3 regions of the Halalkalibacterium halodurans genome follow, and region 1 is predicted to be linked to each of the others. Evidence: riboswitches for the same ligand, from Rfam matches in the RefSeq annotation. Region 1 holds a riboswitch; each other region holds the start of a gene.

Evidence for each region. Region 1 has a riboswitch for lysine ahead of lysA (diaminopimelate decarboxylase). Riboswitches for the same ligand answer to the same signal wherever they lie in the genome.
Region 2: another riboswitch for lysine. It lies ahead of FED51_RS15735 (ISL3-like element IS651 family transposase); the one in region 1 lies ahead of lysA (diaminopimelate decarboxylase).
Region 3: another riboswitch for lysine. It lies ahead of FED51_RS17570 (Na+/H+ antiporter NhaC family protein); the one in region 1 lies ahead of lysA (diaminopimelate decarboxylase).

What each region holds. Positions count from the first base shown of each region.
Region 1 is NZ_CP040441.1:1,696,164-1,706,497, forward strand. It holds gene FED51_RS08360 (D-alanyl-D-alanine carboxypeptidase family protein) at 1-734, shown strand, start outside; gene spoIIAA (anti-sigma F factor antagonist) at 877-1,227, shown strand; gene spoIIAB (anti-sigma F factor) at 1,229-1,669, shown strand; gene sigF (RNA polymerase sporulation sigma factor SigF) at 1,683-2,441, shown strand; gene spoVAC (stage V sporulation protein AC) at 2,633-3,088, shown strand; gene spoVAD (stage V sporulation protein AD) at 3,111-4,118, shown strand; gene spoVAE (stage V sporulation protein AE) at 4,122-4,472, shown strand; gene spoVAEA (stage V sporulation protein SpoVABEA) at 4,478-5,044, shown strand; gene FED51_RS08400 (spore germination protein) at 5,037-6,518, shown strand; lysine riboswitch at 6,587-6,761, shown strand; gene lysA (diaminopimelate decarboxylase) at 6,883-8,202, shown strand; partial or broken gene FED51_RS08410 (hypothetical protein) at 8,295-8,559, opposite strand; gene FED51_RS08415 (peptidylprolyl isomerase) at 8,868-9,305, shown strand; gene FED51_RS08420 (bifunctional rhamnulose-1-phosphate aldolase/short-chain dehydrogenase) at 9,570-10,334, shown strand, end outside.
Region 2 is NZ_CP040441.1:3,230,045-3,240,378, forward strand. It holds gene FED51_RS15730 (aspartate kinase) at 1-809, opposite strand, end outside; gene FED51_RS15735 (ISL3-like element IS651 family transposase) at 904-2,121, opposite strand; lysine riboswitch at 2,327-2,518, opposite strand; gene uvrC (excinuclease ABC subunit UvrC) at 2,591-4,366, opposite strand; gene trxA (thioredoxin) at 4,490-4,804, opposite strand; gene FED51_RS15750 (electron transfer flavoprotein subunit alpha/FixB family protein) at 5,053-6,030, opposite strand; gene FED51_RS15755 (electron transfer flavoprotein subunit beta/FixA family protein) at 6,045-6,815, opposite strand; gene FED51_RS15760 (enoyl-CoA hydratase) at 6,837-7,613, opposite strand; gene FED51_RS15765 (fatty acid metabolism transcriptional regulator FadR) at 7,630-8,217, opposite strand; gene FED51_RS15770 (AMP-binding protein) at 8,302-9,996, opposite strand; gene FED51_RS15775 (long-chain-fatty-acid--CoA ligase) at 10,268-10,334, opposite strand, start outside.
Region 3 is NZ_CP040441.1:3,591,499-3,601,832, forward strand. It holds gene FED51_RS17555 (response regulator transcription factor) at 195-1,412, opposite strand; gene FED51_RS17560 (sensor histidine kinase) at 1,427-3,235, opposite strand; gene FED51_RS17565 (substrate-binding domain-containing protein) at 3,249-4,256, opposite strand; gene FED51_RS17570 (Na+/H+ antiporter NhaC family protein) at 4,604-6,154, opposite strand; lysine riboswitch at 6,302-6,477, opposite strand; gene FED51_RS17575 (dihydrofolate reductase) at 6,559-7,050, opposite strand; gene FED51_RS17580 (thymidylate synthase) at 7,047-7,841, opposite strand; gene FED51_RS17585 (YunC family protein) at 7,962-8,255, opposite strand; gene FED51_RS17590 (bifunctional metallophosphatase/5'-nucleotidase) at 8,332-9,720, opposite strand; gene FED51_RS17595 (sulfite exporter TauE/SafE family protein) at 9,747-10,334, opposite strand, start outside.

The sequences.
Region 1 (10,334 bases):
TGATGAACGAAAAAGCAAGACAGCTAGGATTGAAAAATACGAATTTCGTCAATACGAATGGGCTTCCTGAAAAAGATCATTATACGAGTGCCTATGATTTGGCGATGATCTCAAAAGAGTTGTTAAAGTATGAAGACATAACCGAGTTCACAAGCGTTTACGAAGACTATCTTCGCAAAGGAACAGATAAAGAATTTTGGCTCGTGAATACGAACCGTCTCGTGAAGTTTTATCCAGGTGTGGATGGCTTAAAGACAGGCTTTACAAAAGAGGCGAAATATTGTTTGACAGCAACAGCTGTCAAAAACGGGATGAGGGTCATTACCGTTGTTATGGGAGCTCCGACGCCAAAGGAAAGAAATAGTCAGATTACTGAAATGCTCGATTTTGCGTTTAGTCAGTATCAAACTCATCAAGTGTATGAGCGCGATACGTACATGATGGATTTGAATGTGAGAAAAGGGAATAAAAAGTCCGTTCCGATTTTTACTTCCGAATCCGTTTCCCTTGTGACGAAAAAAGGAGAGTCAATCGACAATGTGACCGAGCGAGTGGAATGGAAGGAATCATTGCTAGCTCCGGTACACAAAGGGGATGTGGTCGGAACGCTGTACCTTGAACGAGATGGGGAAATCTTGTCGGAAACCCCACTGATCGCAGGCGAAGATGTAGCATCTGCTTCTTTCTGGCAAATGTTCAAACGAATCGTTGGGAAATTTGGCGGCACTTCCTAACGAATGATGAGACGTTTTTTCGATTTGCCACTAGTTTTGTCACCTAGCAGGGATCATGCGTCCATAAACCGAAACTCTTTGTAGTCGAATCGGGGAGAGAGGAGCTCTTCGCCGATGATGAATGCTAGAAGGAGTGAATCGAATGAGTTTGGACGTAAAGTTAGAGCAAAAGGATACGGTTCTACTCGTACGCTTGATCGGGGAGTTGGATCACCATACGGCGGAGCAATTAAAAAGACAGGTCGAAGAGGTGTTAAGTCAAGGCGTAGTAAAGCATATTGTGCTAAACCTACAGCAACTGGAGTTTATGGATAGCTCAGGGCTTGGGGTCATTTTAGGACGATACAAACAAGTGAAAAACAGCGGAGGTGAAATGGTGGTTTGCGCCATTTCTCCCACAGTAAAACGGTTGTTTGAAATGTCAGGTTTGTTTAAAATCATTCGTCTTGAAGAAAATGAGCAATTCGCATTACAAACGCTGGGGGTGGCTTAACATGCGGAATGAAATGAATTTGTCTTTTTCAGCACAAAGTCAAAATGAATCGTTTGCCAGAGTGACGGTCGGCGCCTTTATTGCTCAGCTTGATCCGACGATGGATGAAATGACGGAGATCAAAACGGTTGTCTCAGAGGCAGTAACCAATGCGATTATCCATGGCTACCAAGGACAGCCAGACGGTGTTGTCTACATTCATGCCTCCATTGACCAAGGTGTGTTTGAGTTAACGATTCGCGACGAGGGAATGGGGATTTCAGATGTGGAAGAAGCGCGTCAACCGCTTTACACGACAAAACCTGAATTAGAACGATCTGGGATGGGATTTACGATCATGGAAAACTTCATGGATGAAGTGAAAGTAGTCTCAGAACCGATGATAGGCACAACGGTTTTTTTGAAAAAGCATTTAACCAAAAGCAAAGCGATTTGCAATTAAGGGGTTTTGCCTAATGGATGTAGAGGTAAAACAGAACGAAAAAGAGCAGCCGTTTACAGACGAGGAAATTAAGCAGCTCATTGCGCAAAGTCAAGCAGGAGACCAAGAGGCGAGAGATCAAATCGTCAGTCGTAACACTCGCCTCGTATGGTCTGTCGTGCAACGATTCTTAAATCGCGGGTATGAAGCAGACGACCTGTTTCAAATTGGTTGCATTGGCTTGATTAAATCAGTGGATAAATTCGATTTGTCGTACGATGTCAAGTTTTCCACCTATGCGGTGCCAATGATCATCGGTGAAATCCAACGATTCCTTCGCGATGATGGTACGGTAAAGGTAAGTCGCTCCATTAAGGAGCTTGGCAATAAAATTCGGAAGCTCAAGGATGATATGACGAAGACGCTCGGTCGGACGCCGACGGTGAATGAAATTGCGGAGCAGTTAGAAATTACGCCAGAAGAAGTCGTCTTTGCCGGGGATGCAAGTCGCTCGCTAAGTTCCATCCATGAGACTGTCTATGAAAATGACGGCGATCCCATTACCCTTTTGGATCAATTGGAAGATCAAAGCGAGACGAGATGGTTTGATAAGATCGCCTTAAAAGAAGCGATTCATAACTTAGAGGAACGAGAGCGGTTGATCGTTTATTTACGTTATTATAAAGATCAAACCCAATCCGAGGTCGCGCAAAGACTCGGAATCTCCCAAGTACAAGTATCGAGACTTGAAAAGAAAATCCTTGAAACGATGAAAGCGAATATAGCTGAATAGGTTGTCCTCCTTTTTTGCCCTGCCGAAGCGGTAGGGCTTTTTTCATTTTAGGAAAGTCTAACGTTATAAAGGACTAAAAAGACAAGAAAATCAACGGAGATAAGTGTCTTTTTCGTTTCCTCCGAATGAAAGATTTTCACAAGACACATACTACTTGAAAGCAAAGGATTGTCAAGAAAGGAGGCAGATGGATGACCACTGATGTGAAAAAGCAATATCAAGCTAACATTAAACTGTATCAACCAAAGCCAAACTACGGAAAAAATGCAGTGCGTGCATTTCTCATTGGTGGCTTCATTTGTCTACTAGGTGAAGCCATTAGCGATCTGTATCTCATGTGGTTTCCTTTAAGTGAACGTACGGTCACAGCGCCAATGATGGCTACGATGATCTTGCTCGCTGCCCTCTTTACAGGGGTTGGTCTATATGACAAGCTCGGACAGTTTGGCGGTGCAGGTGCACTAGTCCCTGTCACGGGTTTTACAAATGCTATGGCGAGTGCAGCCCTTGAGCATCGCAGCGAGGGGCTTGTTCACGGAGTTGCGACCAACATGTTTAAAATGGTTGGAGCCGTGATTGTTTTTGGGGTTGTCGTCTCATATCTCGTTGGACTGACCAGGTTGCTCGTACAAATGCTCATTAGTTAACGAATTGAAGGAGAATACGTCAATGATGTCACCGCGAAAGCAAACGTTGAAGTTTGATAAGCCTGTCTACATTGAGTCAACAGGTACTGCGGTTGGACCTATGGAAGGCGCAGGACCCCTCAGGCATACGTTTGATCAAGCATATGACAATCTTTATTGTGGAGAGGATTCATGGGAATTAGCAGAACGACGACTCATGCAGGATGCGATCGAGCATTGCCTAAAAAAGGTTCATGTTGAGACGGAGAGAGTTTCATTTATGATCGCTGGGGATTTATTGAATCAAAACATTACGGCAAACTACGTTGCTAGAGCACTGGGAATTCCTTTTTTAGGCACATTTTCTGCGTGTGCCACATCAATGGAAACTCTGGCGGTAGGCTCGATCATCGTCCATGGTGGCTTTGCGCAAAGGGTGATTACAGCTACGAGCAGTCACTATGCCACCGCTGAAAGGCAGTTTCGTCAGCCGACTGAATTTGCCAAACAAAAGCCAGACTCAGCCACATATACAGTAACAGGTGCTGGAGCTGCATTGGTTAGTAATCGACCGAGCAAGGTTCGCATCGAGAGCGCGACAATCGGTCATGTGGTCGATTATGGTTTGAAAAACCCCCTTGATCTTGGATCGGCGATGGCCCCAGCGGCTGCGCATACGATTGTGACCCACTTGGAGGAAACCGATCAGCAGGTAGATGACTATGACTTGATTGTAACCGGTGATCTTTCTCGGATAGGGAGTGGAATTTTACGCAAGTTACTAGAGGAAAAACGAGTGATGTTTAAGCGCAACTATGATGATTGCGGGGTGATGATTTACAGCATGGATCAGCCTGTATTTGCTGGTGGAAGTGGAGCAGCATGTTCTGCGGTCGTCAGTTACGGTTATATTTTCGAACAAATGAAAAAAGGCAAGTTAAAGAAAGTGTTAATTGTAGCGACAGGTGCACTGCTCAATCCGATGATGATCCAGCAAAAAGAGACGATTCCGTGCATCGCTCATGCGGTTTCGTTGCGTGCGGAGGTGTAAATCGTGAACTATATTATCGCATTTACCGTTGGTGGCTTAATCTGTATTGTGGGACAAGTGTTGCTTGATGTAGCGAAAATGACTCCTACCCAAGTATTAAGCACTCTTGTGGTTGCAGGTGCGGTGCTGGATGGATTTCATTTATACGACAGACTGATTGATTTTGCAGGCGCTGGTGCGACCATTCCGATCACGAGCTTCGGTCATTCCCTTGTCCACGGGGCGATGGCCGAAGGAGAGCGATCAGGTTTTTTAGGGGTAGGAATGGGGATTTTTGAGATTACTTCTGCTGGCATATCTTCAGCTATTCTTTTTAGTTTTCTCGTGGCTGTTGTATTTAAGCCAAGGGGGTGAAGCTCATGAGCCGTCGGAAAGTAATCTTGATCACAGACGGAGATGAGTCGGCACTAAAAGCTATCGAACATGTTGCTAGAGAATTAGGAGGGCGTTGCATCAGTCAATCATGGGGCAATCCTAGCCATTTGACAGGAGAAGAGATCGTTAAGCTCATTTTGAAAACCCCCTATGATCCGGTGCTTGTCATGTTTGACGATTGTGGATTCCGTTTAGAGGGACCTGGAGAAGCGGCAATGCGCCATGTGGCAAATGATCCTGCGATTGATGTTTTAGGTGTGATTGCGGTTGCTTCTTCAAGCCATTATCACGAATGGACGAAGGTGGATGTAAGCATTGACCGCTTCGGAGAGCTTACGGAATATGGGGTGGATAAATATGGTGTGGCCGACCTTGAGATTGGGCGGATGAATGGCGATACGGTATACATACTCGATGAGTTGGATTTGCCGATCGTTGTCGGGATCGGCGACATTGGAAAGATGGGTGGAGCGGATGCGGTGGAAATAGGGGCGCCGATCACGCGAAGAGCGGTGGAATACATTTTAGAACGGAGTGGATACCATGAGTGAAAGCGTTAAAGAGCGAGAGGATATTATCTCACCGGACATTCATGTAAATGAAGAATGTTTGAAAGAACGATTAGGAATGGATGTCTCGTTTGACGTGGGCATTCGTAAGCTCCCCGTGTTTGACCGAGAAATTCAACTATATTACGTCAACGGCTTGGTAGATACGCAAAACATTATTGAGTTGTTGAAAGAACTGATGGATCTAGATGCGCGAAATCGGAAAATAACCGATGTGAAAAAGGCCGTTAAAAATCACTTAACCCATTACCAAGTGGAAGAGACCGACAGCATGAATGAAGCGGTAACACAAATGTTGTCAGGGCTCATTTTCATTTTAATTGATGGAGAGACCGAAGCGTTTGTTGTCGATGTTCGTTCCTATCCGACACGAGGACCTGAAGAGCCAGATACCGAGCGGGTCGTTCGAGGATCACGGGATGGTTATACGGAAAACATCATCATTAATACGGCTTTAACAAGACGTCGTATTCGAGACGAACGTCTGCGCCATGAAATTTTAAAAGTGGGCGTTCGTTCGAAAACCGATATTTGCATCGCCTATATCGATGGAATTGTCGATCCTGAAATGGTGAAAATCGTTAGGGAAGAGCTGGAAAACATAAAGATTGACGGTATAACTATGACCGATAAAATCATTGAAGAATATATTGTTAAACAAGGAATGAATCCGTTTCCACTTGTAAGATATACGGAGCGCCCTGATGTGGCAGCAACCCACCTGCTTGAAGGCCATTTGGTTATTATGGTTGATACGTCCCCAAGTGTTATTATCGCACCGACAACGTTTTTTCATCACGTACAACATGCAGAGGAATATAGACAATCAGCCGCCATCGGAACGTTTTTGCGGTGGGTTCGCTTTGCTGGCATCTTATTTTCCCTCTTTATTTTGCCGTTTTGGCTATTATTGGTCATGCAGCCAAGCTTACTACCAGAAGGGTTACAATATGTAGGGCCGAATGAAACAAAAGAAGTGCCCATTTTTGCCCAAATCATTTTTGCTGAACTAGGAATTGAACTGCTTAGGATGGCAGCGATCCATACTCCATCTCCGCTGGCTACAGCGCTTGGTCTCGTCGCTGCCCTCTTGATAGGAGAAATTGCGATTGAGGTCGGCCTGTTTTCACCAGAAGTTATTTTGTATGTAGCCATTGGTGCGGTCGGAATGTTCGCTACTCCGAGCTATGAGCTAAGTGTCGCTTTACGTGTAGCAAGACTGATACTGGTTACGATTGTGGCTCTATTTAAAGCACCCGGCTTTATTATTGCCACGACACTTTTTATTTTCATGCTTGCACGAATTAAAACCTTAAATAAGCCGTATTTATGGCCATTTCTTCCGTTCGATCCGCCTGCGATGTGGCAAATTATTATACGTTCCAGTGTTCCAACGATTCGATGGCGACCGAGTATCGTTCATCCGCAAGACCCTATTCGTCAAGAAGAAAGTTAATCAAGGCGGTTGTCAGGTAGAGGGGTTTGTGTTAAAGTAAAACACAACAATTTAATTCCCCTCATCAAGGATGAGGTAGAGGTGCAATGCGAATCAGTACCCACTTGGAGTTTGATGGAACTAGGAAGAGTGGGGAAAGGTCAATTTGCCGAAGTGAATGTATGTCCATCCCATACGTTTGCTGGGTCGTTTTTGAATAAAAAACGAACTGCCGCTGACTGTTAGCGGAGAGCTATCTGCCAATGAGGTTACCTTGCAGCATTCAACGTAGCTAGTGTAACACATTAGCTGCGTTTTTTTACGATGGTTGCAGTCGGTTAAAACGTCACTCATTGAGTTTACCTATAAGGGAGAGAAACCATCTATGTTTTTTCACGGAACGAGTCGTGTCAATGGAAAGGGTCATCTAGAAATCGGAGGTGTGGACACGGTCGAATTGGCCAATCTGTATGGAACCCCATTGTTTGTTTACGATGTGGCACTCATTCGTGAACGAGCAAAAGATTTCAAACAAGCCTTTGCAGATGAAGGAGTTCAGGCTCAAGTGGCGTATGCGAGCAAGGCGTTTAGCTGTATTGCTATGTTTCAGCTTGCTGAAGAGCTAGGCCTAAGTCTTGATGTCGTTTCTGGCGGTGAGCTGTACACCGGGCAGCAAGCTGGAGTATCGATGGAACGAATTCATTTTCACGGGAACAATAAAAGCCGTGCAGAGATTGAGATGGCGGTAGAAGCGGGAATTGGCTGCTTTGTCGTTGATAATTTTTATGAACTTGACCTGTTAGCAGACATTTGTGAGCAAAAGCGGGCGACTGCAAATATTTTATTGCGGATTACGCCGGGGGTTGAAGCTCATACTCATGACTACATCTCAACTGGTCAAGAGGATTCAAAGTTTGGTTTTGATCTTGTGAGCGGCCAAGCCACGCTTGCGGTTAAAAAAGCGTTAGCTGTCGACTCCATTCATTTGCTCGGTGTTCATAGCCACATTGGATCGCAAATCTTTGAAACAACTGGATTTGTCATGGCTGTCGAAAAAATATTTGAACATTTAGTTTCATGGCGAGAAGACCATGGATTCGAACCATCGGTGTTAAACTTGGGAGGCGGGTTCGGCATCCGTTACATTGAAGGTGATACCCCGCGTCCAGTCGGTGATTATGTTAAAGAAATGATCCGCGCGGTAAAGCAGCAAATTGCAGAACATGAAATGTCGATGCCGGAAATTTGGATCGAGCCTGGTCGTTCGCTTGTCGGCGATGCAGGGACGACGCTGTACACGATCGGGTCAAGAAAAGAAATTCCGAATGTTCGCCATTACTTGTCCGTCGATGGCGGCATGAGCGACAATTTGCGCCCAGCCCTCTATCAAGCTGAATATGAAGGGGCGCTCGCCAACCGTGTGAACGAGCAGCCGGTAGGGATGTTTTCGGTTGCTGGGAAGTGCTGTGAAAGTGGCGATATGCTCATTTGGGATTTACCATTACCAGAGGCAAACCACGAAGACATTTTAGCCGTCTTTTGTACAGGAGCCTACGGCTACTCCATGGCGAACAATTACAACCGGATTCCGCGCCCACCTGTCGTTTTCGTTGAGGATGGCGACGCCCAGCTTGTTATTCAGCGGGAGCGGTACGAAGACTTAGTGCGTCTCGATATGCCACTAGTAAAAAAGGTGAAAGTATAGCAAAAATTAAAAGTCTTGCACCCCAGACATTTATTTGGGGTGCTTTTCAATGGAAATGAATTTGCGCTAACCAACGTTAATGTACGAAGAAATCACTTGATACTACTTGATATAAACATGGAGGCGTCTTGATTCATAAAAATCCGCTGACCTTGATAGAACGTTCTAATTTCAATCGATTTAAATCCAACTTCGGATAAGCTTTTTTTAGTTCCTCATGGGAAAAACCGTTAGTAAAGATTTTGATTGACTATTTCGTAATTCGGATCGAACTTTCTTAACGATCACTTTAGCTAATTCAATTCTATCCTCTGTATCATATCGTTTGGCCATCTGTTCAAAAACGTTATTCTCCATTTTCCGCTCCCCCGTCTAGATAAAATAAAGGCTTACATACGGGTTATTATAGCAAAAATCAAACCCATAAGGACAACGTTCAGCCTCAAGCCCTTTCGTCTAGACCGTGGCGGTAGGGAAGTCGACATATATCCCCAGACGCGCCATAAACCTAATAAATAAGAACACCGGTCACCTAAACAAAAAATGGAGCAACTTGTGCAAAAGCTTCCTTTCGAGAGTTGATTTTTATATCTCTCGCTTCTTATTTTCTTTCTGCCTTTTTTTATTGTAAAATAAGGCGACGACTGTTAAGGAGGAATTTATGTATGAAAAAAGGTAGCATTACATTTGAAAATGGCGAAAAAATCGTCATTGAATTTTACCCAGAAGCAGCACCAGGTACGGTTGAAAACTTCGAAAAACTAGCGAAAGAAGGCTTTTACGACGGTCTAACGTTTCACCGTGTGATTCCAGGTTTCGTTGCTCAGGGCGGATGTCCAATCGGAAACGGAACAGGTGGTCCAGGCTATACAATAAAATGTGAAACCGAAGGAAACCCCCATAAGCACGTAGCCGGTGCATTATCTATGGCTCATGCTGGGAAAGATACAGGCGGTAGCCAATTCTTCATCGTTCACGAGCCTCAGCCGCATTTAGACGGTGTACATACGGTTTTCGGTCAAGTGATTGAAGGAATGGACACGGTTCTCCGTATTCGCCAAGGCGATGTCATGCAAGAAGTGAAAGTCTGGGACGAAGAGTAAAGGAAACACGAGTAAAAGCACTCCAACACGGGGGTGCTTTTGTTGTTTCTAAATACTAAATGATAAAAATATAGATGGTCTATTTAACAGGATTCAAGTTTTACTCCTTTTATTAACTCCTGAAGGAGCAAAAACACCTCATTACAAAAAAATGGTCATACCACTGCACTGAATAAAATATCCCACATAAAAAAACATATATACAATAAAAACAAAAAGTGATATAGTTTAAACAAAATAAAACAAAAATAAACGGAGGTATTTATGGTACAAAATGCATGGGATGTAGAAAAAGCTGCTACTCTTTCTACAGGACTTGATGAACTAGTATATCGGTCGAATTTAATCGGCTCAGACCGTGCCGTTTGTAACTGGGGCGGTGGTAATACATCGATGAAAACAGTAGAAAAAGATTTTCGTGGCCGTGAAATCGCAGTCATGTGGGTGAAAGGAAGTGGTTCTGATCTTGCAACCATGGGCGCGAAGAATTTCACAGGTTTAAACTTGGAAGATATTCGTCCGTTAATCGAGCGCGAGGAAATGTCAGATGAAGAAATGGTTGAATACTTAGGTCATTGTATGATCGATCGAAATCATCCGCGTCCATCAATTGAAACGTTGCTTCATGCGTTTTTACCCTTTAAGCATGTAGACCACACACATCCCGATGCGATCATTAGCATTTGTTGTGCTGATAATGGTAAGGAAATCGCAAAGAATCTTTTTGGTGATCGATTCGTTTGGGTCCCATACGTTAGACCTGGGTTTTCTTTATCAAAAATGATAGCTGAGGGCGTACAAAAAAATCCTCATGCTGAGCTAGTATTAATGGAAAAACACGGGCTCGTCGTTTGGGGGGAGACAGCGAAGGAAAGTTATGACCGAACGATATCAGTCATCAATGAAGCGGAAGCGTACATTCGTTCACGGATTAATGAAAGCGTTATTTTCGGAGGGGGGAAATATACAGCATTAGCAAAAGAAGAGCGTATGAGCATGCTCGCTAATGTGATGCCGGTCATCCGCGGT
Region 2 (10,334 bases), 1.5 Mb from region 1:
GGTAACCCGTGCACCGTTACTTTTGTCACATCATTTTCAAAGGCAATGCCGCGTACTAGTAAATTTTGTTCCATTGTTCCTTCCTCCTCTATCATTGTTCCTGGCTCATCTACCATGCTCGAGGCGACAAGTAACAGAATCTCATAATTTTTTGCAAATTCAACCGCTCGTGGATGAAGGACACTTGCCCCTAGGTTCGCCATTTCAAGCATCTCATCATATGAAATCGTTTGAAGCTTGCGCGCTTGTTTCACGACCCGAGGGTCTGTTGTAAATACACCTGTCACATCTGTATAAATTTCGCATCGTTCGGCCTTGAGAGCTGCGGCAATCGCGACTGCCGACGTATCTGATCCGCCTCTGCCGAGGGTCATGATCTCTCCTTGTTGATCGATTCCTTGAAAACCTGCGACGATCACAACGTGGCCTTTATCTAGTAATTCATCCATCCGCGCTCTCTCCACTTCCAAAATCCGAGCGTTCCCATGGTGTGATTCTGTGATCATCCCAGCTTGCCAGCCCGTAAGCGATGTCGCTTCCTGTCCCCGTTTATGTAGGGCCATCGCCAAAAGCGCAATCGTCACTTGCTCTCCTGTTGCTAGGAGCATATCCATTTCACGCTTTCGCGGTTCGTCTGTAATTTCGCTCGCTAATCCAACTAACTCATCTGTCGTCTTTCCCATTGCTGATACGACAACAACGACTTTCTTTCCTGAAGCAGCCGTTGCGATGATCCGGTTCGCTACATGTTCAATTCGTTGAACGGAGCCAACAGACGTGCCTCCATACTTCTGTACAATGATTGACATAGGTTTCCCCTTTCTGTTCTTCGCTTGGAAATCGCGCATAAAGAAAACAGGTTCTTAGTCAAATGTTGGGGTGGCATAGGAGGGCGAGCCCCTCTTATCCTACCCCGAATGTCTGATGTTTGAATTGATGATGCAAGAGAATACGGTTTCGCAAGCGATCATAACGCCGAAAACCAAAGGCATTTCTCTTAATCACCTTCGTTTGATTATTCAGTCCTTCAATAAAACCATTGTTTAAGCCAAACGCGAGGCTATTCAAGATCTCGGTCTGCCAGTTCTTCAGCGTCTGAATGGCTCGGTGGAACTCCTTTAACGGGCTCGCCTCCACTCTTCGGTAAAAGGCGTAGAGCCCTTGTTTCACCTCGCTCATTCGTCCTTCCCTTCCTTGCATCTTCGCTTCTTGATACCACCGACGAAAATGTTCTTTTAGCTCATACGCTTCCCTTAAATCAGGGGATAGCTCTAAGTACCGCTCCACCTTCTTCTTTTGCTTATCATCCAGTCCTTCTCTCTCTTTCTGAAACAGATGTTTGATCCGTTTACATCGTTTTCGATGATACGGATGGAACGCTTTTTGCACTCGGCGGCGAACCCCTTCCAGAGCCCAGTAGATGTAACGACAGAAATGGAACGGATCCCCAATGATGAGCGGGTGGCCTAAGGCCTTTTGAACAGCCGACTTGAAGGTATAACTAAGATCCATCACGACCGTTTTTACATGATGACCCTTCTCTTGAAGATATCGTTTAAGCGTATCGGCTTTACGATCCGGTAAGATATCCAGTGGCTTCCGTGTATCTGCATCCGCAATGATCACTTGATATTTCCCCGCATTCGTATCCCCTTTGTAATCATCAATCGCAATCCGAGGAGGAAGGTGATCCACCTTCTTCACGAGGGGGGCCGCCAATTGATCAAACCGGCGCATGGCAGTTGTCACGGACGTTTGGAATTGATTCGCTGTGTCCGTAAAGTTCTTCCCTTGAATGAGCCGTAAGCGAAACGCTTGATTCCATTCCACTGTCTGACGCTGATATCGCTCTACAAAACAGGCTTTCTCCGCAAACCGCTTCCCGCATCTGCACGCGTACCGGCGCTTTCGATAGAATAGATACACCCACCGTTCAAAGAGCTTGAGATGTTGAACTTTTTGGATGCGGTAATCATGGATTCTCTCGGTTCTCTCCCCGCAGGATGGGCAACGATGAGGCGTTCGCGGCATTTCTACATGGAGCGCGATAAAGCCCTCTCGTTCCTCCATCTTTGTGACCTTCACACCTTTTAATCCGGGCAAATCCATGGTAAAATTCATCGTACACGCAGCTCCTATCCTTTCTTTGTTTCTGGACAATTCAAGGATAATGGATAAAGGAGCCTGCGTGCATTTTTTTTGCCCCTCTTTTGTGCAAAAACCCCAACATTTATTGTAGAGCCAGAAAACAAAAACGCAACAGCAGGAAAACTCCTCACCATTGCGTACTGTACACGAAAATAAAAACGTGCGCATTCCCGTAGCTACGTGAGATAGTTCTCCACAGCACTAGTTGGGGCTAGTGTTGTGACAGCCCTATGCTTATTCAACATAGGTCCAGCGCAAATGGGAATGAGCCCCGATCTGCACTTCGGCGAATCCCCCTTTCCAACAGTCGTCAACGATTCTCATTTCTCTCAGACTGTGTACTCTTGGTTTTCGCACCTCTACCATCACTTCAAATTGAAGCGCGGTTATTCAATTGGTTAATATCTTATCAGATGGCTGGAAATCTGACAAGAACTTTTTTTTACTTAGTTTGAAGTTTGTTGTATAACGTCTCTGCTACTGACTTTGGAATGCTAAGGGCTAAAAAGTCGTCGATACTAGCTTCCTTCATTTTTTTCACTGACCCGAAATGTTTAAGAAGTTGGCGTTTCCGTTTTTCTCCGATCCCAGGGACATCGTCAAGCACCGATTGGAAAAACGTTTTCGACCGTGTTTGCCTATGGAACGTGAGGGCAAATCGATGAACTTCGTCCTGAATTCGTTGCAACAAGTAGAATTCGTGACTATCCCGCTTCAGTGGAACGACTTGCGGCGGATCACCTAGTAGCAACTGGGATGTGCGATGCTTTTCATCTTTTGCAAGCCCACAGACTGGAATGCTCAGGCCTAACTCATCGTGCAAAATTTCTTGTGCTGCAGCAATTTGCCCTTTGCCCCCATCAATAACAATTAAGTCAGGCAGCGGTCGTTGCTCCTTTAATAGACGAACGTAACGGCGTCGCACCACTTCCCGCATCGATTCATAATCGTCAGGCCCTGTTACCGTCTTGATTTTATACTTGCGGTATTCTTTCTTATTCGGTTTTCCGTCAATAAAAGCCACCATCGCAGAAACCGGGTCCGTTCCTTGAATATTTGAGTTATCAAACGCTTCGATTCTGTACGGCGTCGGAATGCCCATCGCCTCGCCGAGCTGTTCGACTGCTTTGATCGTCCGCTCTTCATTTCGCTCGATTAAGGCAAATTTTTCTTTCAAGGCCATCGTCGCGTTTCGCATCGCCACATCGACAAGTTCTTTTTTCTTTCCCCTCTTCGGAATGTGAACCGATACATCTAATAGTTGTTCTACGAGGGCTGCATCCGTCCCAGCAGGTAAAAGCACTTCCCCTGGCTTAATATGATCCTTTTGCAAATAAAACTGCCCAATGAAGGTGAGAAAGTCTTCCTCTGCTTCCTTATAAAACGGAAAGATCGATACGTCCCGTTCAATCAGCTTCCCTTGTCTAACGAAAAAGACTTGTACACACATCCAGCCTTTATCGTATGCGTAGCCAAACACATCACGGTCCACACGATCATTCACCATCATCGTTTGTTTTTCCATAACGGCTTCCATATAGCCTAGCGTGTCACGCAATTCCTTTGCCCGTTCAAAGTTCAACTCTTCGGCAGCCTTGTGCATTTTTTTCTCGAGCTCTACTTTCACTTCCTTGTGACCATACTTGAGAAAACGAGTAATTTCTTGTACCATTTGTTCATTTTGCTCAGGTGTGACTTCATATACACAAGGAGCTAGGCACTGACCAATGTGGTAATACAAACAAACTTTATCTGGTAATGTCCGGCATTTGCGCAGCGGGTACAATCGATCGAGCAATTTTTTCGTCTCATTCGCTGCCCCCGCATTCGGATATGGACCAAAATACTTCCCACCATCTTTTTTCAGTTTTCTTGTCGTGACTAGGCGCGGATGCTCCTCATTCGTCAATTTTAAATAAGGGTACGATTTATCGTCTTTTAACATGACGTTATATTTCGGGTCATGTTTTTTAATCAAGTTCATCTCTAAAATTAACGCCTCGATGTTCGACGATGTGACGATGTATTCAAAGTCGGCAATTTCTCCGACGAGGCGTTGGGTTTTCGCATCATGACTTCCAGTAAAGTAAGAACGAACGCGATTTTTTAGCACCTTCGCCTTTCCGACATAGATGATCGTGCCTTGACGATCCTTCATTAAATAACAGCCTGGCTGATCTGGCAAGACGGTGAGTTTTTGTTTAATATGATCTTTCATTTAAGCGCCACCTCTCCCTTTATTGTTGGGGAGAATGAGTATTTTTTCAAGTAAACAGGGTTCCCTTCCTATAGGAACATGAAAAAACATCTGTCCCTATGCTGAGAGACAGATGTTTTTGAATTAAAGATGTTTGTTCAAAAGCTCAGCTAATGCGTCCTTCGGTTGGAAGCCAGTCACTTGATCCACGACTTGACCGTCTTTGAAAACGATCAACGTTGGGATACTCATTACATTGAATTTGCTTGCTGTTTCTTGATTTTCATCTACATCCAATTTTGCAATCTTAACTTTATCGCCCATTTCCCCATCAAGTTCTTCTAGAACTGGAGCAATCATTTTACAAGGGCCGCACCACGGTGCCCAGAAGTCTGCAAGAACAAGACCTTCGCTTGTTTCTTGAGCAAACGTTTGATCAGTAACATTTACAATTGCCATTCGATAACCTCCTCAAAGTTGTTCAACTTTCCTTCACAATTTGCATTATACCACCGCAGAAGATCACTTGCGAACAGTTTGCTTACGGCATGACGGCAAATTCTTATTTAACATATCCGTTGAACGTGTGTTTCAAACATTTTACCGAAATTGTTATATGTTTTCAAGAAGTTTGCACTTCAGCCAGAGCTTGAGTCTTTTTTCGGGTACAAGAAGAGAGAGCTGCCGAATGACAGCTCTCCATAGCCTTAGCTTGATACGAGAACATTTTTTAGCTCTTCTGTCAATAGCGGTACGACTTCAAATAGATCGCCGACAATACCGTAGTCTGCCACTTCAAAAATAGGCGCTTCAGGATCTTTGTTAATCGCTACGATTACTTTTGAGTTGGACATCCCCGCCAAGTGCTGAATCGCACCGGAAATGCCGATGGCGAAATAAAGATCAGGGGTGACGACCTTGCCTGTTTGCCCAATCTGTAGCGAGTAGTCGCAATAGTCAGCATCACACGCCCCACGGGACGCACCAACCGCTGCTCCAAGGACATCGGCAAGCTCTTGTAAAGGCTCAAAGCCTTCCTTGCTCTTGACCCCACGGCCGCCTGCAACGATTACCTTTGCTTCCGATAGATCTACCCCACCAGTCGCCTTGCGAACAACCTCACGAATCGTCGTACGTAAATCCTTAATATCGACCATTAACGAGGAAACATCGCCTGATTTAGAGGCATCCTGCTCTAATGGAGCAATATTGTTAGGACGAATCGTGGCAAATATAATGCCTTCATTGACTTTCTTTTTCTCAAACGCCTTTCCTGAATAGATTGGTCGTGTAAAGACGATCTCGTCCCCGTCTTTTTCTACTGATATTACATCTGAAATTAACCCAGCGCCTAGCTTCATCGCGACTCTTGGCGCCACATCCTTTCCGATGGATGTATGCCCCAAAATCAATGCTTCTGGCGATTCCACGTCCAGCACTTGTAAAATTGCTTGTTGGTAAGCATCTGTCGTATATTGGGCGAGATCAGGATGGTTCACAGCAACGACTCGATCGGCTCCATAGTGGATTAACTGATTTGCGAGATCGCTTATATTTTCACCTAAAAGGACACCAACTACTTCACCGCCATTTGCGACTTCTTTTCCTGCAGCCACCGCTTCAAAAGAGACGTTCCTTAATTCCCCGTCACGCACTTCTCCAATTACGAGTACTTTTCTAGCCATATGATCCCCTCCAGTTAAATCACTTTCGCTTCAGATTTAAGCAATGAAACCAATTCTTTGACCTGTGCTTCGACTTCCCCTTCTAACACCTTTCCTGCTCCTTTTTCCGGCGGAAGAAATACATCAAGCGTCGTCGTTTTTGCTTCCACATCTTCTTCTTCAAGGTCAAGGTCGTCAAGATCTAATGTTTCAAGTGGTTTCTTCTTTGCTTTCATGATGCCTGGTAGCGATGGATAGCGCGGCTCGTTCAGCCCTTGCTGAGCTGTTACAAGCAATGGCAATGACGCTGCAACGGTTTCTTCGTCCCCTTCTACATCACGAACGATTGTCGCCTTCCCATCTTCAATGTCCAAGCTCGTAATCGTCGTTACTTGTGGAATGCCTAACAGCTCCGCGACACGGGGAGCCACTTGTCCTGATCCTCCATCAACCGCTACGTTTCCACCGAGAATAATATCAAACTCTTGATCTTTTAAATATGCTGCTAGCAAAGTAGCTGTAGTATATTGATCCAGTTCATCTAATTCTTCACTATCAATAAGGACCGCCTTATCTGCCCCCATCGCAAGGGCTGTACGCAATTCTTTTTCTGCTTCTTCTTCTCCTACCGTTACGACTGTCACTTCTCCACCATGCTTGTCACGAAGAACAATTGCTTCCTCAATCGCATATTCGTCATAAGGATTAATAATGAACTCTGCACCGCTATCATCGATTTGCCCACTGCTAATCGAAATCTTTTCTTCTGTGTCAAAAGTACGCTTCATTAATACGTAAATGTTCATGTATGAGTCCCTCCCTAGTAATTATTGATCGTTAAAGTTCGGCTTGCGCTTTTCTAAAAAGGCTTGAATGCCTTCCTTTCCATCCGCAGAGTCGAAAGCTTTACCAAAAAGCTCCGCTTCTCGTTCAGACCCTTCTACGAACTTGTCGTCGCAAGCGTATTGAACGAGTTCAAGCACCATCGCTGTCGTGATTAGACTTTTTGCTGCGATTTTTTTCGCCAATGCTTTTGCATCATCGATGAGCGTTTGCTCAGAATGTAGGGAATTAATAAGACCTAAAGTTTTTGCTTCAGATCCAGTGATCGGTTCGCTCGTCAACATCATTTCCAACGCTTTTGCTCGGCCAACGAGACGTGGCAAGCGTTGACTGCCAGCAAAACCTGGGATTAATCCGAGCTGCAACTCTGGTAAGCCGAGCTTCGTATCTTCCGTGGCTAGCCGAATGTGACACGCCATTGCTAGCTCAAGCCCTCCGCCAAGGGCGGCCCCATGAATTGCCGCAATAATCGGTTTTGAGAACGCTTCCATTCGATCAAAAAGACGTTGGCCCTGCTTTGCTAGTTCTGCAAATTCTGAGCCATCCTTCACCTGCAAAAATTCCTTTATGTCTGCACCTGCTGCAAAAAATCGTCCTTCCCCGTGGAGGAGAATAACACGTACGTGATCGTCTTTTTCCACCTGCGTGAGAATGTGATCAAGCTGTTCCAATACCCTTCGAGATAGGGCATTGGCCGGCGGTCGTGCAATCGTAATCGTCGCAACACCGCCTTCGTCAATGGCAAGCTTCAAAGGTTCCACATCTATCACTCCCTTTTCAACGATGGCGCAACCCACCTAGCAAAAGTTGATGAACAGGTTTCACTAATGCGGTTAAATCATATTTGCAATCTTTCATCACCCAGTTTGTGACGACTTCGTCAAGTGTGCCAAAGATCATTTGGCGGGCAAGACGAGTGTCTAACTCTTGGAAAAAGTAGCCCTTCTCTTTTCCTTCCATTAATAGCTCATCGAGAAGGTTTAAGTAACCCTTTAGAACTTCATTTATTTTTAAACGAAGCTCTGTATTTGATTGACGGAGCTCCAATTGGGTGACAATGGCTAATTTATGATCAGCGGCAAGCTGTTTAAAGTGCATGTTTACAAGGATTTTTAACTTTTCTTCTACATCAGTGGCTTCGTTCATTTGCGAACGAATTTTATCAACGAACCTTCCCATTTTTTCTTGAAACAATGAAATGAGAACATCTTCTTTATTGTTAAAATAAAGGTAAATCGTGCCATCAGCTACTCCGGCTGCTTTTGCGATTTTTGATACTTGCGCTTGATGGTAGCCATGCTCGGCAATGACTTGTACTGCCGCATCGATTATTTGGTCATATTTTGGTCCTTTTTTCTTTCCCACAGTCATCTTCCTTTCAGAATGAATGAGTATTCATTCATGATTCTTATTTTAATCGATGACCTGGAATCTGTCAACGCCCCTTCTTTAACTTGATTGTTTTATCCCTTGTTTTTTCGTTTCCTCTTCAATAAGGACTCGTTTTAATACTTTTCCGACCATCGTTTTCGGTAGATCATCTCGAAACTCATATTTCCGCGGGACTTTATATGCGGCAAGATGGGTTCTGCAATAGTCGTTTAATTCTTTTTCTGAGACGCTTTCTCCTTCTTTGACGACAATAAATGCTTTAACAGTCTCCCCCCGATATTCATCTGGAACCCCTATGACTACCGCTTCTTGCACTTTGGCGTGAGCGTACAGAACCTCCTCTACTTCCCGTGGATAAATGTTAAAGCCGCCGGCAATAATCATATCTTTTTTCCGGTCAACAATATAAAAATACCCTTCTTCATCTTTATATCCCATATCGCCTGTATAAAGCCAGCCGTTTTGCAAGGTTGCGTTCGTTTCTTCTGGTCGATTCCAATATCCTTTCATTACCTGCGGGCCCCTAACGACAACCTCACCGATTTCACCTGATGGTAAGCTTTCGCCGGTTTCTAATGAGCGAATGTGCACGTCTGTATCCGGCCATGGGACACCAATGCTTTGGTCCTTTCGCTCTCCCCATACGAGATTGCAGTTGGTTACTGGCGATGCTTCCGTTAAGCCGTATCCTTCCACAAGGCGACCTCCTGTAAGCTGTTCGAACGTTTGTTGAACCTCTGCTGGGAGAGAAGAAGACCCACTGATACAGGCCTCAATGGAGGAAAGATCGTATTTCTTCAGGTCTGGGTGGTTAATGAGCGCGATATACATCGTTGGCGCTCCTGGGAACATCGTAATCTTCTTTTTATCAATCATTTTTAACACTTGTAATGGGTCAAATCGAGGAACAATATGAAGCTCTGATCCTGTCATCAATGTCAAGTTCATCGACGTTGTCATGCCATACACATGGAAGAATGGCAATACAGCTAACGTTCGCTCTTGCCCATCGCGCCATTTGTACATCCATTTTCGGCACTGAATCGTATTGGCTACTAAATTGTAGTGGGTGAGCATTACACCCTTGGCAACCCCTGTCGTTCCTCCAGTATATTGTAGTAAAGCTAAATCTTCCTTCGGATCAATTCGGACAGGGGTTGGATTAGTTGAGCCTGATTGTGCCATTGGAACGAAACGATGAACATGGCTACCATAGCCAATTTTTCCTTTTGGCTTCGGCTTTTGGATAAACGGATAAATCATATTTTTCGGAAATGGCAAATAATCCTTGATAGCGGTTACAATTACGTGTTCAAGTGGTGCTCCCTCTCTCGACTTTATGACCCGTGGATAAAGGACATCTAAACAAACGATAAAACGGGCACCAGAATCGATCAGCTGATGATTCAACTCCCGTTCCACATAGAGCGGATTCGTTTGCACAACAACCCCACCGGCTACCAATACTCCATAGTAGGCGATCACAGCTTGCGGGCAATTCGGCAACATAATGGAGACACGCTCGCCCTTTTGTAATCCTAGTTGTTGCAAATTAGCGGCAAAACGTTGGACCTGCTCATAAAACAACTGATACGTCATCGTTTTTCCTAAAAAATGTAGCGCTACGTGATGAGGGTATGTTGTCGCTGCCTCCTTTATTAAATCATGCAGCGTCTGATTCGGATAGTCGATCGTATGGGGAACTTCCTTCGGGTACGCGTTAAACCATTCTCGGTTCTCTACATCAACCAAGCCGATTCCTCCTTATCCAACCCCTCTCTTTCTAGCATTCCTCTCTTTCTCCATTCTAATGAATAATGATTCATTTTTAAATAGTTTTACTGAAATTTTTTTATTTTCATATAGAAAAAGAAAGATGCTGCACTCCGCACCTTTCTTTTTCAGTTTCATTTATCTGTTTAAACGCTACAAAACTTTAGGGATTTGAGTAATCAGTAAGGCTATGCTTAGAGCAGCTGGGTGCAGACCGAAACTCCCAAAGCCCACTGGCTGAAAGGTCACTTTATTCGTTGCTCACCTTTTGTTGCTCTGCCTTTTTCTTTTCCTCTTCGACTAAGACGCGACGTAAT
Region 3 (10,334 bases), 1.9 Mb from region 1:
AACTTATCGTTCCTGTGAATGGGACAAAATACAGTTCATAATGGGGGTGATTGTTCAAAATACACTCGCTTGTCGCAGGCGTCTCGTTATGCGTATACAACAAAAAAAGGTTCGGATCCTTTTGTTTTGAAAGTCCGAACCTTTTTTTATAGTTGTCCCAGCCGCTCTTGAAACAGTTATATTACTGCTAAAGCCTACTTCTGCCGGGAGACAACCTTTCCTTTTCGATACCTGTTAGGGGAAACGCCCATCACCTTCTTGAACGCTGTACTGAAGTAATGCTGCGTTTCGTAGCCTACCTTTTCCGATATTTCATTGATTGTTAAATTGGTGGAATGCAATAATTGAATTGCACGCTTTATCCTTAGTTTCGTTAAAGCATGTGTAAAGGTAATCCCTAATTGTTCTTTAAACAACCGACTTAAATAGGCGGACGATACTTGCAAAGAGTCAGCCACTGTTTCAAGACTTAAACTGGATTGATAAAAATGGGCATTCATATATTGTTCGGCTCTTTTCACAATTTGTGAAACCTCAACTAAGTTGTATACTTTTTCTTTGCAGCGTTGAAATGATTGGGGAAGGTCACAAAGCTCTCCCGTTAAGCGCTCATAAGATTGGACGACCATCAGCTGTAAGGTTTCTTGAACCTTTTGTTCCAATTGTGTAAACAGCTCCTCCTCTACCTCTCCCCATAAAATAAAATAGATGAAACCCTCCACTTGATTTGACGCTTTCACATAAGAAGAACCGTTGAAAAAACGTACAACCTCTTGCTCGAAGGCACGGAATAGCTCTTGTCCCTCAAGGTCAGACATAAAGGATTGAGCCGGCTGTAACTCTGGACAGCGGATAACGCCAATAAAAGAAGGCAATGTATCGGGTAGCTGTAAAAACGACAACTGTTCAGCCACCTCTTCGTTCGTTAAGGCCCCCATCACCCAATTAGAACAAAATTGCTCCCTAAGCAGCGTGATGTTTTTCTCTAACTGTTTTGCTGTAAAGGTCTCTTCCCTTTTTCGATTTTGCCCCTCTGTTAACTCAATGCATACCTTTTTTAACACTTCATAAAGCTGATCCGCGTCTACAGGTTTAATGATATAGTCAACAACACTTAAGCGAATCGCCTCTTGGGCATACACAAACTCATCATGTCCTGTAATAATGATCACTTTGCAATGAGGCAAAGCGGTCCGAAGCTGTTTTATTAATGTAAGACCATTCATAATTGGCATATTCAAGTCTGCAAGTAAGATGTCGACTTGGTGTTCAAGTGCGAGCTCTAGTGCTTCTTCTCCGTCCTCCGCTTCAGCGACAACGGTTAACTGAAGCTCGCTCCAATTAATCGCATCTCTTATTCCTTCCCGTATAATGATTTCATCGTCCGCAATCAATACGTTCCATGAATCCATCATGCTCCCCCTTTTTATGCCCTCTTTGTCTCTACTCCACCCTCAAGGATCGGGTGGAAAATTGTAACAACTGTCCCTTCATTAAACACACTGTCAATTTTTACGCCGTACGGTTCACCGAACGTCAACCTTAAGCGCGCATGAACATTAATTAACCCATACCCCTTCGTTAACCGCTGTCCACCCTCCTTATCCCCTTTCTCCAAAAAGAGGTTTACATTTGTCCTTAATTGCTGCAACGTTTCTGGCTTGATTCCTTTTCCGTTATCTCGAATACGAATGATGAGCATATCGTTTTCCCGTTCAGCTTCAATCGTGATCAAGCCAGGGCCACGTCTTTCTTTAATCCCATGGTAAATAGCATTTTCTACGATCGGCTGTAAAACGATTTTTAAAATGGACAAATGCTCCATATTACTTGGCATAACTAACGAATAGTTCAGTTTATTTTTGTAGCGGACCGACTGAATTTGCAGGTAATTTTTAATATGCTCGATTTCATCAACTAACGGGATAATCGTCCCCCCCTTACTTAAGCCAATTCGAAATAATTTCGAGAGTGCTCCGACTAGATCGGCTACATCTGAAGCATTTTTTTTGCGTGCCATCCATTGAATCGTATCCAGTGTGTTGTACAGAAAATGCGGTATAATGTTCGCTTGGAGACTGTGCAGCTCCGCCTCACGCTTTTTCCGTTCTTGGCGTTCTGTTAAGGAAATTAGCTTACCAATTTGCTCAATCATCGTGTTAAAACTACGGCCCAGACGGCCAACCTCATCTTGCTCCTCCCCTTCATATCGACTCGTTAAGTCCCCCGATTCTGCCTTTTGCATCGCAAGCATCAATTGATTAATCGGGCGAGAGATCGTATAAGATAAAAAGTAGGAAGCAGTAATTCCGACAAAGCAGACAAAAAAAACGAACGTAACGACATAGAATAAAATTTGCTGTACTTCTTCTACCGATTGATCTGTTGAAAAAACACCAATCAACGTCCATCCCGTAAACGCTGATTGCTGATACATTAATTGATAACGTTCTCCTTCTACTTCCTCAGTGAAAATTCCATAGTTTTGTGAAAAACGGTGATCAAAAGATTGTTCATACATGATTGATGGCGCAGGAGAATAAATAGGATCACCCTTTTGATCCACCACCATTAAATAGCCTGATTTCCCTAACCGCACATCACGAACAGCTTCCTCGATCACTCGAAGCTTCAAATCAATTAAAATGACGCCTTTTTCTTCACCAGTAGTTGAATCGATAATGGCACGTACGACTGTCACTACTTCATCTTCACGATAATGAACATGTGATGTAATTCGTCTCCCTTGTGGCTTGCCAATTAATTTAGCAATCCCTTTATTTTCAACGGCTTGGCGATACCAGCTTTCTTGATTCAAATTAAAGGATGACCTTGTATATAGCTCATTGCTTAAATAGTCTCCTTGTTGATTGACTACTAAAATACCTGCGATTTCAGGATATAAGGTCGTAAAGTTTTGCAAAAATTTAGATATCTCATATTCTTCGTCTGGTCCTAAGTGTTCTAGCGTTCCATCGAGAAACTGTTGAATATTGGAGTGAAGCGAAATAAAATACGTCATATTTTGGACGTTTTCAATGTGTGCTTCAATCGTGCTGTTTACTTTATCAATAAGCTGTAATGTATTTTCGTTTACCTGCTGTTCAATAATCCGATCAACTGCCCAGCCAACGAGCACCGCTAATAATAGAGAAGGTAATATACTAATAAGTAAAAAGTGAATCACAAGCTTAAAACGTATCGGTAAGCTATTTAGTTTTGCTAGTTTATGCATCATACTGCTTCACCTAATCCGCATAATAGTAATCAACATTTTCATCTGTCACGATCGTAATACCAGTATCCACATATAACGGTAATGGGGCTTCCTCTCGTGTCTGGAGAATTTGCGGTTCTGTAAGCCCATGATGGAGGTGAAATAAATAGGTTAACGACCAATATCCCATGTTCCACGTGCCTTGTGCCAGAGTGGCAGAGATAATGCCTTCGTCAACTAAATCAAGCGTTCCCTTATCCGTATCAAAACTAATAATTTGAATTTCTCCGGCTCTACTTTCTAGACGAACCGCATCACCAACTCCAACGCCCCCGTTAGCCTCAGTGGCAAAGATACCTACCAGATTCGGATAATCCTCTAGCAATTGATGGGCCACCCTTCGAGAGTGAAGACTATCTCCCCTACCATCTTCAACTGCAACCACTTCTATTGCAGGGAATTCCGCTTCCAACGTCTCCTTAAACCCAGTCGTACGTTCTTGATGATTCAATTGATTCGGAAGAGTAATGACCGCTACTTCACCTTCTCCATCTAACAGTTCAGCCATTTTATAGGCCGCATTCATTCCTGCATTATAATTATTCGTCCCTAAAAAGGAATGAGCGTGACTGTCAGGGGCACCTGAATCAAACAACACGATCGGAATACCTGCATCGACAGCTTTATTGATCGTATCCGTAAGCTCCACTGGGTCAATTGCTGAAATGGCAATACCCGCAGGATTTTTGGCAATCGCTTGCTCTAATACAGTAATTTGCTCTTGAATATCATATTGGGCAGCTCCCCGATACTCAACCGTCACATTTAATGCTTGGGCCGCATCTTCAAAGCCCTTTAAACACCTTTTCCAATAATCCATCCCGGATTGAAAGGTGATCATCATATACGTTTCATTCAGATCCCCTTGTAACCCGCGAGTATCCCAAGGGTTGGCAACTGGTTCCTTAAAGTGAGCATGATATACATACAGCATAAACAGCCCAATAAGTGCTACATAGACAAGCAACAGCTTTTTCATCCCATGAAACCCCTTTCAAAAAATCAGTTACCGATCATTTGCCATTAGACGATCTACTAAGATTATATCATTCAACTAGATCATCATTCGTATCTATCTAGATCAAATGTCCTTCTTTATTTTTGGTCAATTGCTATGGGATTGATTGTTTCAAAATACACTCGATAGCATCAGGAGAAAGCGCCCCGATGGATCTTCAGCTCTTGCTTTTCCCGCAGGCGTCTCATGATTTAGACCATCAACCTAGAAACGTCCGTCTCGTTATACGTATACACAAAAAGGTTCGGATCATTTTATTTTGATGATCCGAACCTTTTTGATTACGTTTGGCTAGTTCGTTTTTTTCTTTAAGATGAAACTGGTTGCTTATCCGCTGCAATTCTTTTCAAAATGATCACGGAGAGAACGAGCAATCCAATCGCTACAGCGAGACCTATTAGCACACTGTTTGTCATGCCGAGGGCGAGGAACGCGATAAAGCTAATAACTGCACTAAGGATCGCGTATGGCAACTGGGTAATCACGTGATCAATATGGTGACTTCCCGCCCCTGTGGACGACAAGATTGTCGTATCAGAGATCGGTGAGCAATGGTCACCAAAGATGGCCCCAGCCAACACAGCCGCTAACATTGGCAAAATCATCGTCACATCGATTACGGCCGCCATTTCACCAGCAATCGGCAATAAAATACCGAATGTCCCCCACGATGTACCTGTGGAAAAGGCAGTCACACCAGCAATCAAAAATAGGATCGCAGGAAGCAGCATCGGTGGAATTCTCCCATCAACGAGGGACGCTAAATAGCCTCCAGTCCCGAGACCATCGATAATCCCAATTAATGTCCAAGCAAAAATCAAAATATAAATTGCCGGAAGCATCGATTTTATTCCAGCCCAGAGAGAGCCGCCTAACCCATTTGCACCTTTAACTAAATTGAGCACCAACGCCACGATAAACCCGATGAGCCCACCATACACGAGAGCTCTCGCCACATCCGTGTTTTCAAAAATCGAAAGAATAGTGACCGTTCCCTCTGTTCCTTGAATTCCGGTCGTAATCATAAATGTAACGGTCCCGATCACAAGGGCAACAATCGGCAAAATCAAGTCGGACACCCGTCCTTGCTTAACCACTTTCACTTGATCCTGTTCACCAGGAGCTGGGCCTTTCGCTGCATCTAAAAGCTCTCCCGTCTCCACAGCTTTGGTTTCATGAATCTTCATCGCGCCAACATCTAAGTTGTACCATGCAACTGCAAATACAAGACCGATGGCAACGATAGCGTAAAGGTTCATTGGCACCATCATGACAAACGCCTGCAATCCACCGTATTGCGTCACTCCATGTGTCGCCAATATCCCAGCGATGATCGTAATAATGTACGCTCCCCAGCTAGAAATCGGCGAGATGACACAGATTGGCGCTGACGTTGAGTCAACAATGTAAGCCAGCTTCGCACGTGAAACCCGATGACGGTCCGTAAGCGGGCGACTCACATTACCTACGGTTAAACTATTGAAATAATCGTCAATGAATACAATAATCCCTAACCAAAACGCTAGCAGTTGTGCGCCCACGCGAGTTTTCACCTTACGAACAGCCCATTCACCAAACGCCCGCGTTCCACCTGAGCGTGTCATAAGGGCAGCCATCATACCTAACAAAAGCAAGAAAAAGATAATGAACAATTCCCAGTCATTGATGGCTCCTTCAGTTACAAAAATGGCGCCGACGAGTTCTGCTACATGCTTAATGCTCTCAAGTATCGCAAAATCATTAAGCATGATCGCACCGACAATGATCCCAATCCCGAGCGACAGCAGCACACGCCTTGTCAAAATCACCATCACCAACGCAAGGAGCGGTGGGATCAATGACCAAATGCTCCCTTCCATATTCGTTCCTCCATTCTTCGTCGTAATGGAATCACGCTTTTCAGCGAATCCCTTCTTCTATATCTATTACCAAGGGCACAAAAAAAGAGCAATGATGAGATTGATCTCTCCCATTGCCCTTTTATCCGCACAAGGAAACCCCATCACAACGTTAGTAGTTCTCCACAGCAAAACAAGCTGTGACAGTGTTACATTTATTCAATGCAACCCCAGCAAGAAGGCGCTTGACTCACCTTCCGCTTCGGCGAGTTTTCCTTTCGGCGCTTATCCTCGTTGTCATCCTCCAAGCGCTTACTCTTAAAACCCGCTCCTCTACCCCATCTTGTGGATGAGGCACACCATCTATTCAATTAATCGTGAGTTATTCTACCATAATATATTTCATGTCGCAATGTAAATATTCGCTAGTTTTTCGCTTGACGCTCATATACTCTGAACTCATGAGGATAGACATTCTTTTCATCGACAGTGCCCGCCTCAATGGACACAAGCTCCCACTCCTGTCCATCAATCTCTGGAAAATACGTATCACCGTCAAAAACCTCATCAATGTAGGTCACATACATCCGATCCGCGTGGGGCCAAAAAGCTTTAAACAGTTCACTACCGCCAATGACAAACGTTTCGTTTTCATGTTCTGTGAGCCTTATAGCTTCATCGATAGAATGGACGATGTCAACCCCTTCGGCTGTGTATGCTTGCGATCTTGTGACGACGACGTTTCGGCGATTTGGTAACGGTTTGCCGATCGACTCATACGTTTTCCGTCCCATGATCACCGTATGTCCCGAAGTTACCCGTTTAAAATGGGCTAAATCGGCAGGGAGTCGCCACGGAAGGTCATTCTCTTTTCCAATGAGCCGATGCTTGTCCATCGCAACAATAAACGAAATCATACAGACACTTCTCCTTTTATATGAGGGTGCGGGTCATAACCGACAAGCTCAAAATCATCGAACGTGAAGTCGAACAATGAACGAACCTCTGGGTTCAAACGCATCTCCGGTAATGGTCTTGGCTCTCGCGTTAACTGTAATTTTACTTGTTCGATATGATTTAAGTAAATGTGAGCGTCACCGAACGTGTGAACAAACTCTCCTTCTTCTAAATCGCATACTTGGGCGATCATTTTTGTTAACAAGGCGTATGAAGCGATGTTGAAAGGAACGCCTAGGAAAATATCTGCACTTCGCTGATAGAGCTGACACGATAGCTTTCCGTCTTGCACATAAAATTGGAATAGGCAATGACATGGAGCTAAAGCCATATCTTCAATCTCCGCTGCATTCCAAGCACTTACGATCAATCGTCTTGAATCCGGTTGATGTTTAATCGCTTCTACGACTTGAAAAATTTGGTCGATCGTTTTCCCATTCGCGCCTTCCCATGAGCGCCACTGTTTACCATATACAGGACCGAGTTCCCCATTTTCATCAGCCCACTCGTTCCAAATTCGCACACCATTCTCTTGCAAGTAGGCGATGTTAGTCTCTCCTTTTAAAAACCAAAGCAGTTCATGGATGATCGACCGCAGGTGCAGTTTTTTCGTCGTAACAACGGGAAATCCTTCTTGGAGATCAAATCTCATTTGATAGCCAAAAACGCTGATCGTCCCTGTTCCTGTCCGATCTGATCGCTCGGTTCCATGCTCGAGAACGTGGCGGCAAAGCTCTAAATATTGTTCCATACACGATCACTCCTATGTATTCGTCTAACCTAACACGTATTATACATGATTTACTGTTAGGAGGTACGTATAAAAAGCAAAAGCGGCCCACTTGCTTCAGCGTGACCGCTTTTCCTAGTTTTATACCATTTTCAAGAGAGCGTCTCGCCCTTTCATTCCTTCCGTAATCCCACAAGCTTCTGCCTCCAATGTGACCGATTCAAGGGGAGCGTCGAGCAATTGATCGATGGTGCGAACACCGACTGCACGCCCAGCGATAATTTTTCGTTCTGCTAACTTTTCATTTAATAATGCTACATCGAGCGCCCCACACATAATGTACCCTTTCTCTGACGTGACCGCCATAAAGTTCGTTTTTGGAAGCTTCAAGGTGACAGCAAGAAACGTGTGACCTTCAATGTCAATCGGATTCATTTCTAACACCTTCGTCACTCCTTCTTCATCTCATTCCTTTATAGAATATGGGAGTTCGATGAAAGAAGTGCACATACTACCGGTGTTCGATTTTTTTCAGCTGCCACGCCAACACATCACGAAGCATTTCCGGCATGAAATACCGCTTCTCCTGAGATTCTGCAATTTTCGGAAACAAATAACCGAACGTATACATGTCTAGGGTGGCAAGCTCGTAAAGCTGCTCTTTGACAACAGGTTCGCCTGCAATTTTCACTTCCGTCACTTCCAACGTTCCGTCTCGTTCTTCACTGAGGCTGATGTCGATGCCTGTAAAAAGCATCGTTCCGAGTACTTTGCCACGAAAGCCAAATCCTTTTAGTTCAAGCTCAATGATTTCCCTAGTGTGGGCACGCCTGATCGTCTCTAAAAGGGCATCACCTGTCATTTTGACGAGGCACGGATTAATTGGGTGTGGACAAATGCGGTGAATGTCACCTACGGTTACGATGTTAGGGCCAATCGATTCAAGCAGTACACCTGCATTCATCATCCCAATATCCGCCCCGCACCATTCTGTAATCCCATCACATAATAGCTGGGCCCCTTCTGTAGGGATAAACCAGTCGACGGTCAGTTGCTGCGAAAGGTAGGCAACCTCTTGTGATAAATGCTGCTTTGCCTCCCTATTTAAATGTTCTAGCTGAAGATGAGTCGTTTGATCTGGGGCTTCTTTTTCCATATCGATCAGTTGCGCGTTGCTTTCCGCAATACAGCGGGCTTCCGTATCATACGTAAGCTCTACCTTACCAAGCCATTTGCCACCCCTGCCTGCCTGGGTAATAAGCGTGCCATACAATCGCTTTCCTTCTGGGAGAACGTGATGGGTATGAGCCCCACAAATAAGGTCAATTCCTTCATACTGCTCGGCTATTTCTTCATCTCGAAACAGCCCAAGATGGGACAGCAAAACCACAACATCGGCTTGCCCCTTAACCTCTTCAAGTAGCTGCGGCAACACCTCTTCATGACGGCGAACATCCCAGCCTAACTCGCGGTAGAATGGGGTAAAGGGAGCCGTTACACCAATCATTCCAATCGTGAGCTGCTCCGATACCGTATGAAGGACATAAGGAGTCGCCCATGCTGGCCGCATTCCATCCTCGTCAAATAAGTTGGCGACGACCACAGGGAAGGAGGCATGAGCATATAATTCATTTAAAGCTTCTTTCGAGAAAGTGATTCCTTCGTTATTTCCAATCGTCGCATAATCAATCCCTAACTCATTTAAAAGAGCAACATTTGCTTTCCCCATCGTCGCTTCTGTTATAACATGACTTCGGTCCGCATGGTCTCCTAAATCGAGCAACAGGTAAGATTCTGTTTTTTCCCGTTCTTTTTTCATGTAGGAGACAATCTGTGGCCAATACGTAAAATGGCTATGAAGATCATTCATATGATAAATCGTTAATGGTATCGTTGCCAAGAAGATGCCCTCCCATATGTAACAATTTAACCGAGCCAGCCTTCATAAATAAGACGGAGGCCAACAAACAATAAAAACAAGCGAAACACAAACACAATCGTATCACTTTTCAGGCGCGTGTTTAAAACTGCACCTAGCTTCGCACCAATCCAAGCCCCTGGGACGAGCGCTGCAGCAAACAGCCAATTCACATTCCCTAGTGCAAAATGGGAAAGGGAACTTAGCAACGCCGTAAAAATGATCATAAACATCGATGTGGCAACTGCCACATGGGGCGGGAACGCAAAAAGTAAAATCATCGCCGGCACGAGCAAGGTGCCCCCACCAATTCCGAATAACCCTGAGAGAAGGCCGACAAAAAAAGCAATGAGTATGCCAAGCCATGCTTGAAATCCATAATCATAGCGCTGTCCCTCAGGATCAACGTACACCCGACGAATCCCCTTTTTCTTTATTTCCATCGGCTTTAAGCGATGACGAATCATCAACAAAAACGACATAAGAATGACAAATAGCCCGAAATAAATTTGAAACTGTTGGACTTGTAACCCTTGATTAAGCCACACCCCGACTAGCGCTCCTGGACCGCTACCGATGAAAAAAATCAAGCCACT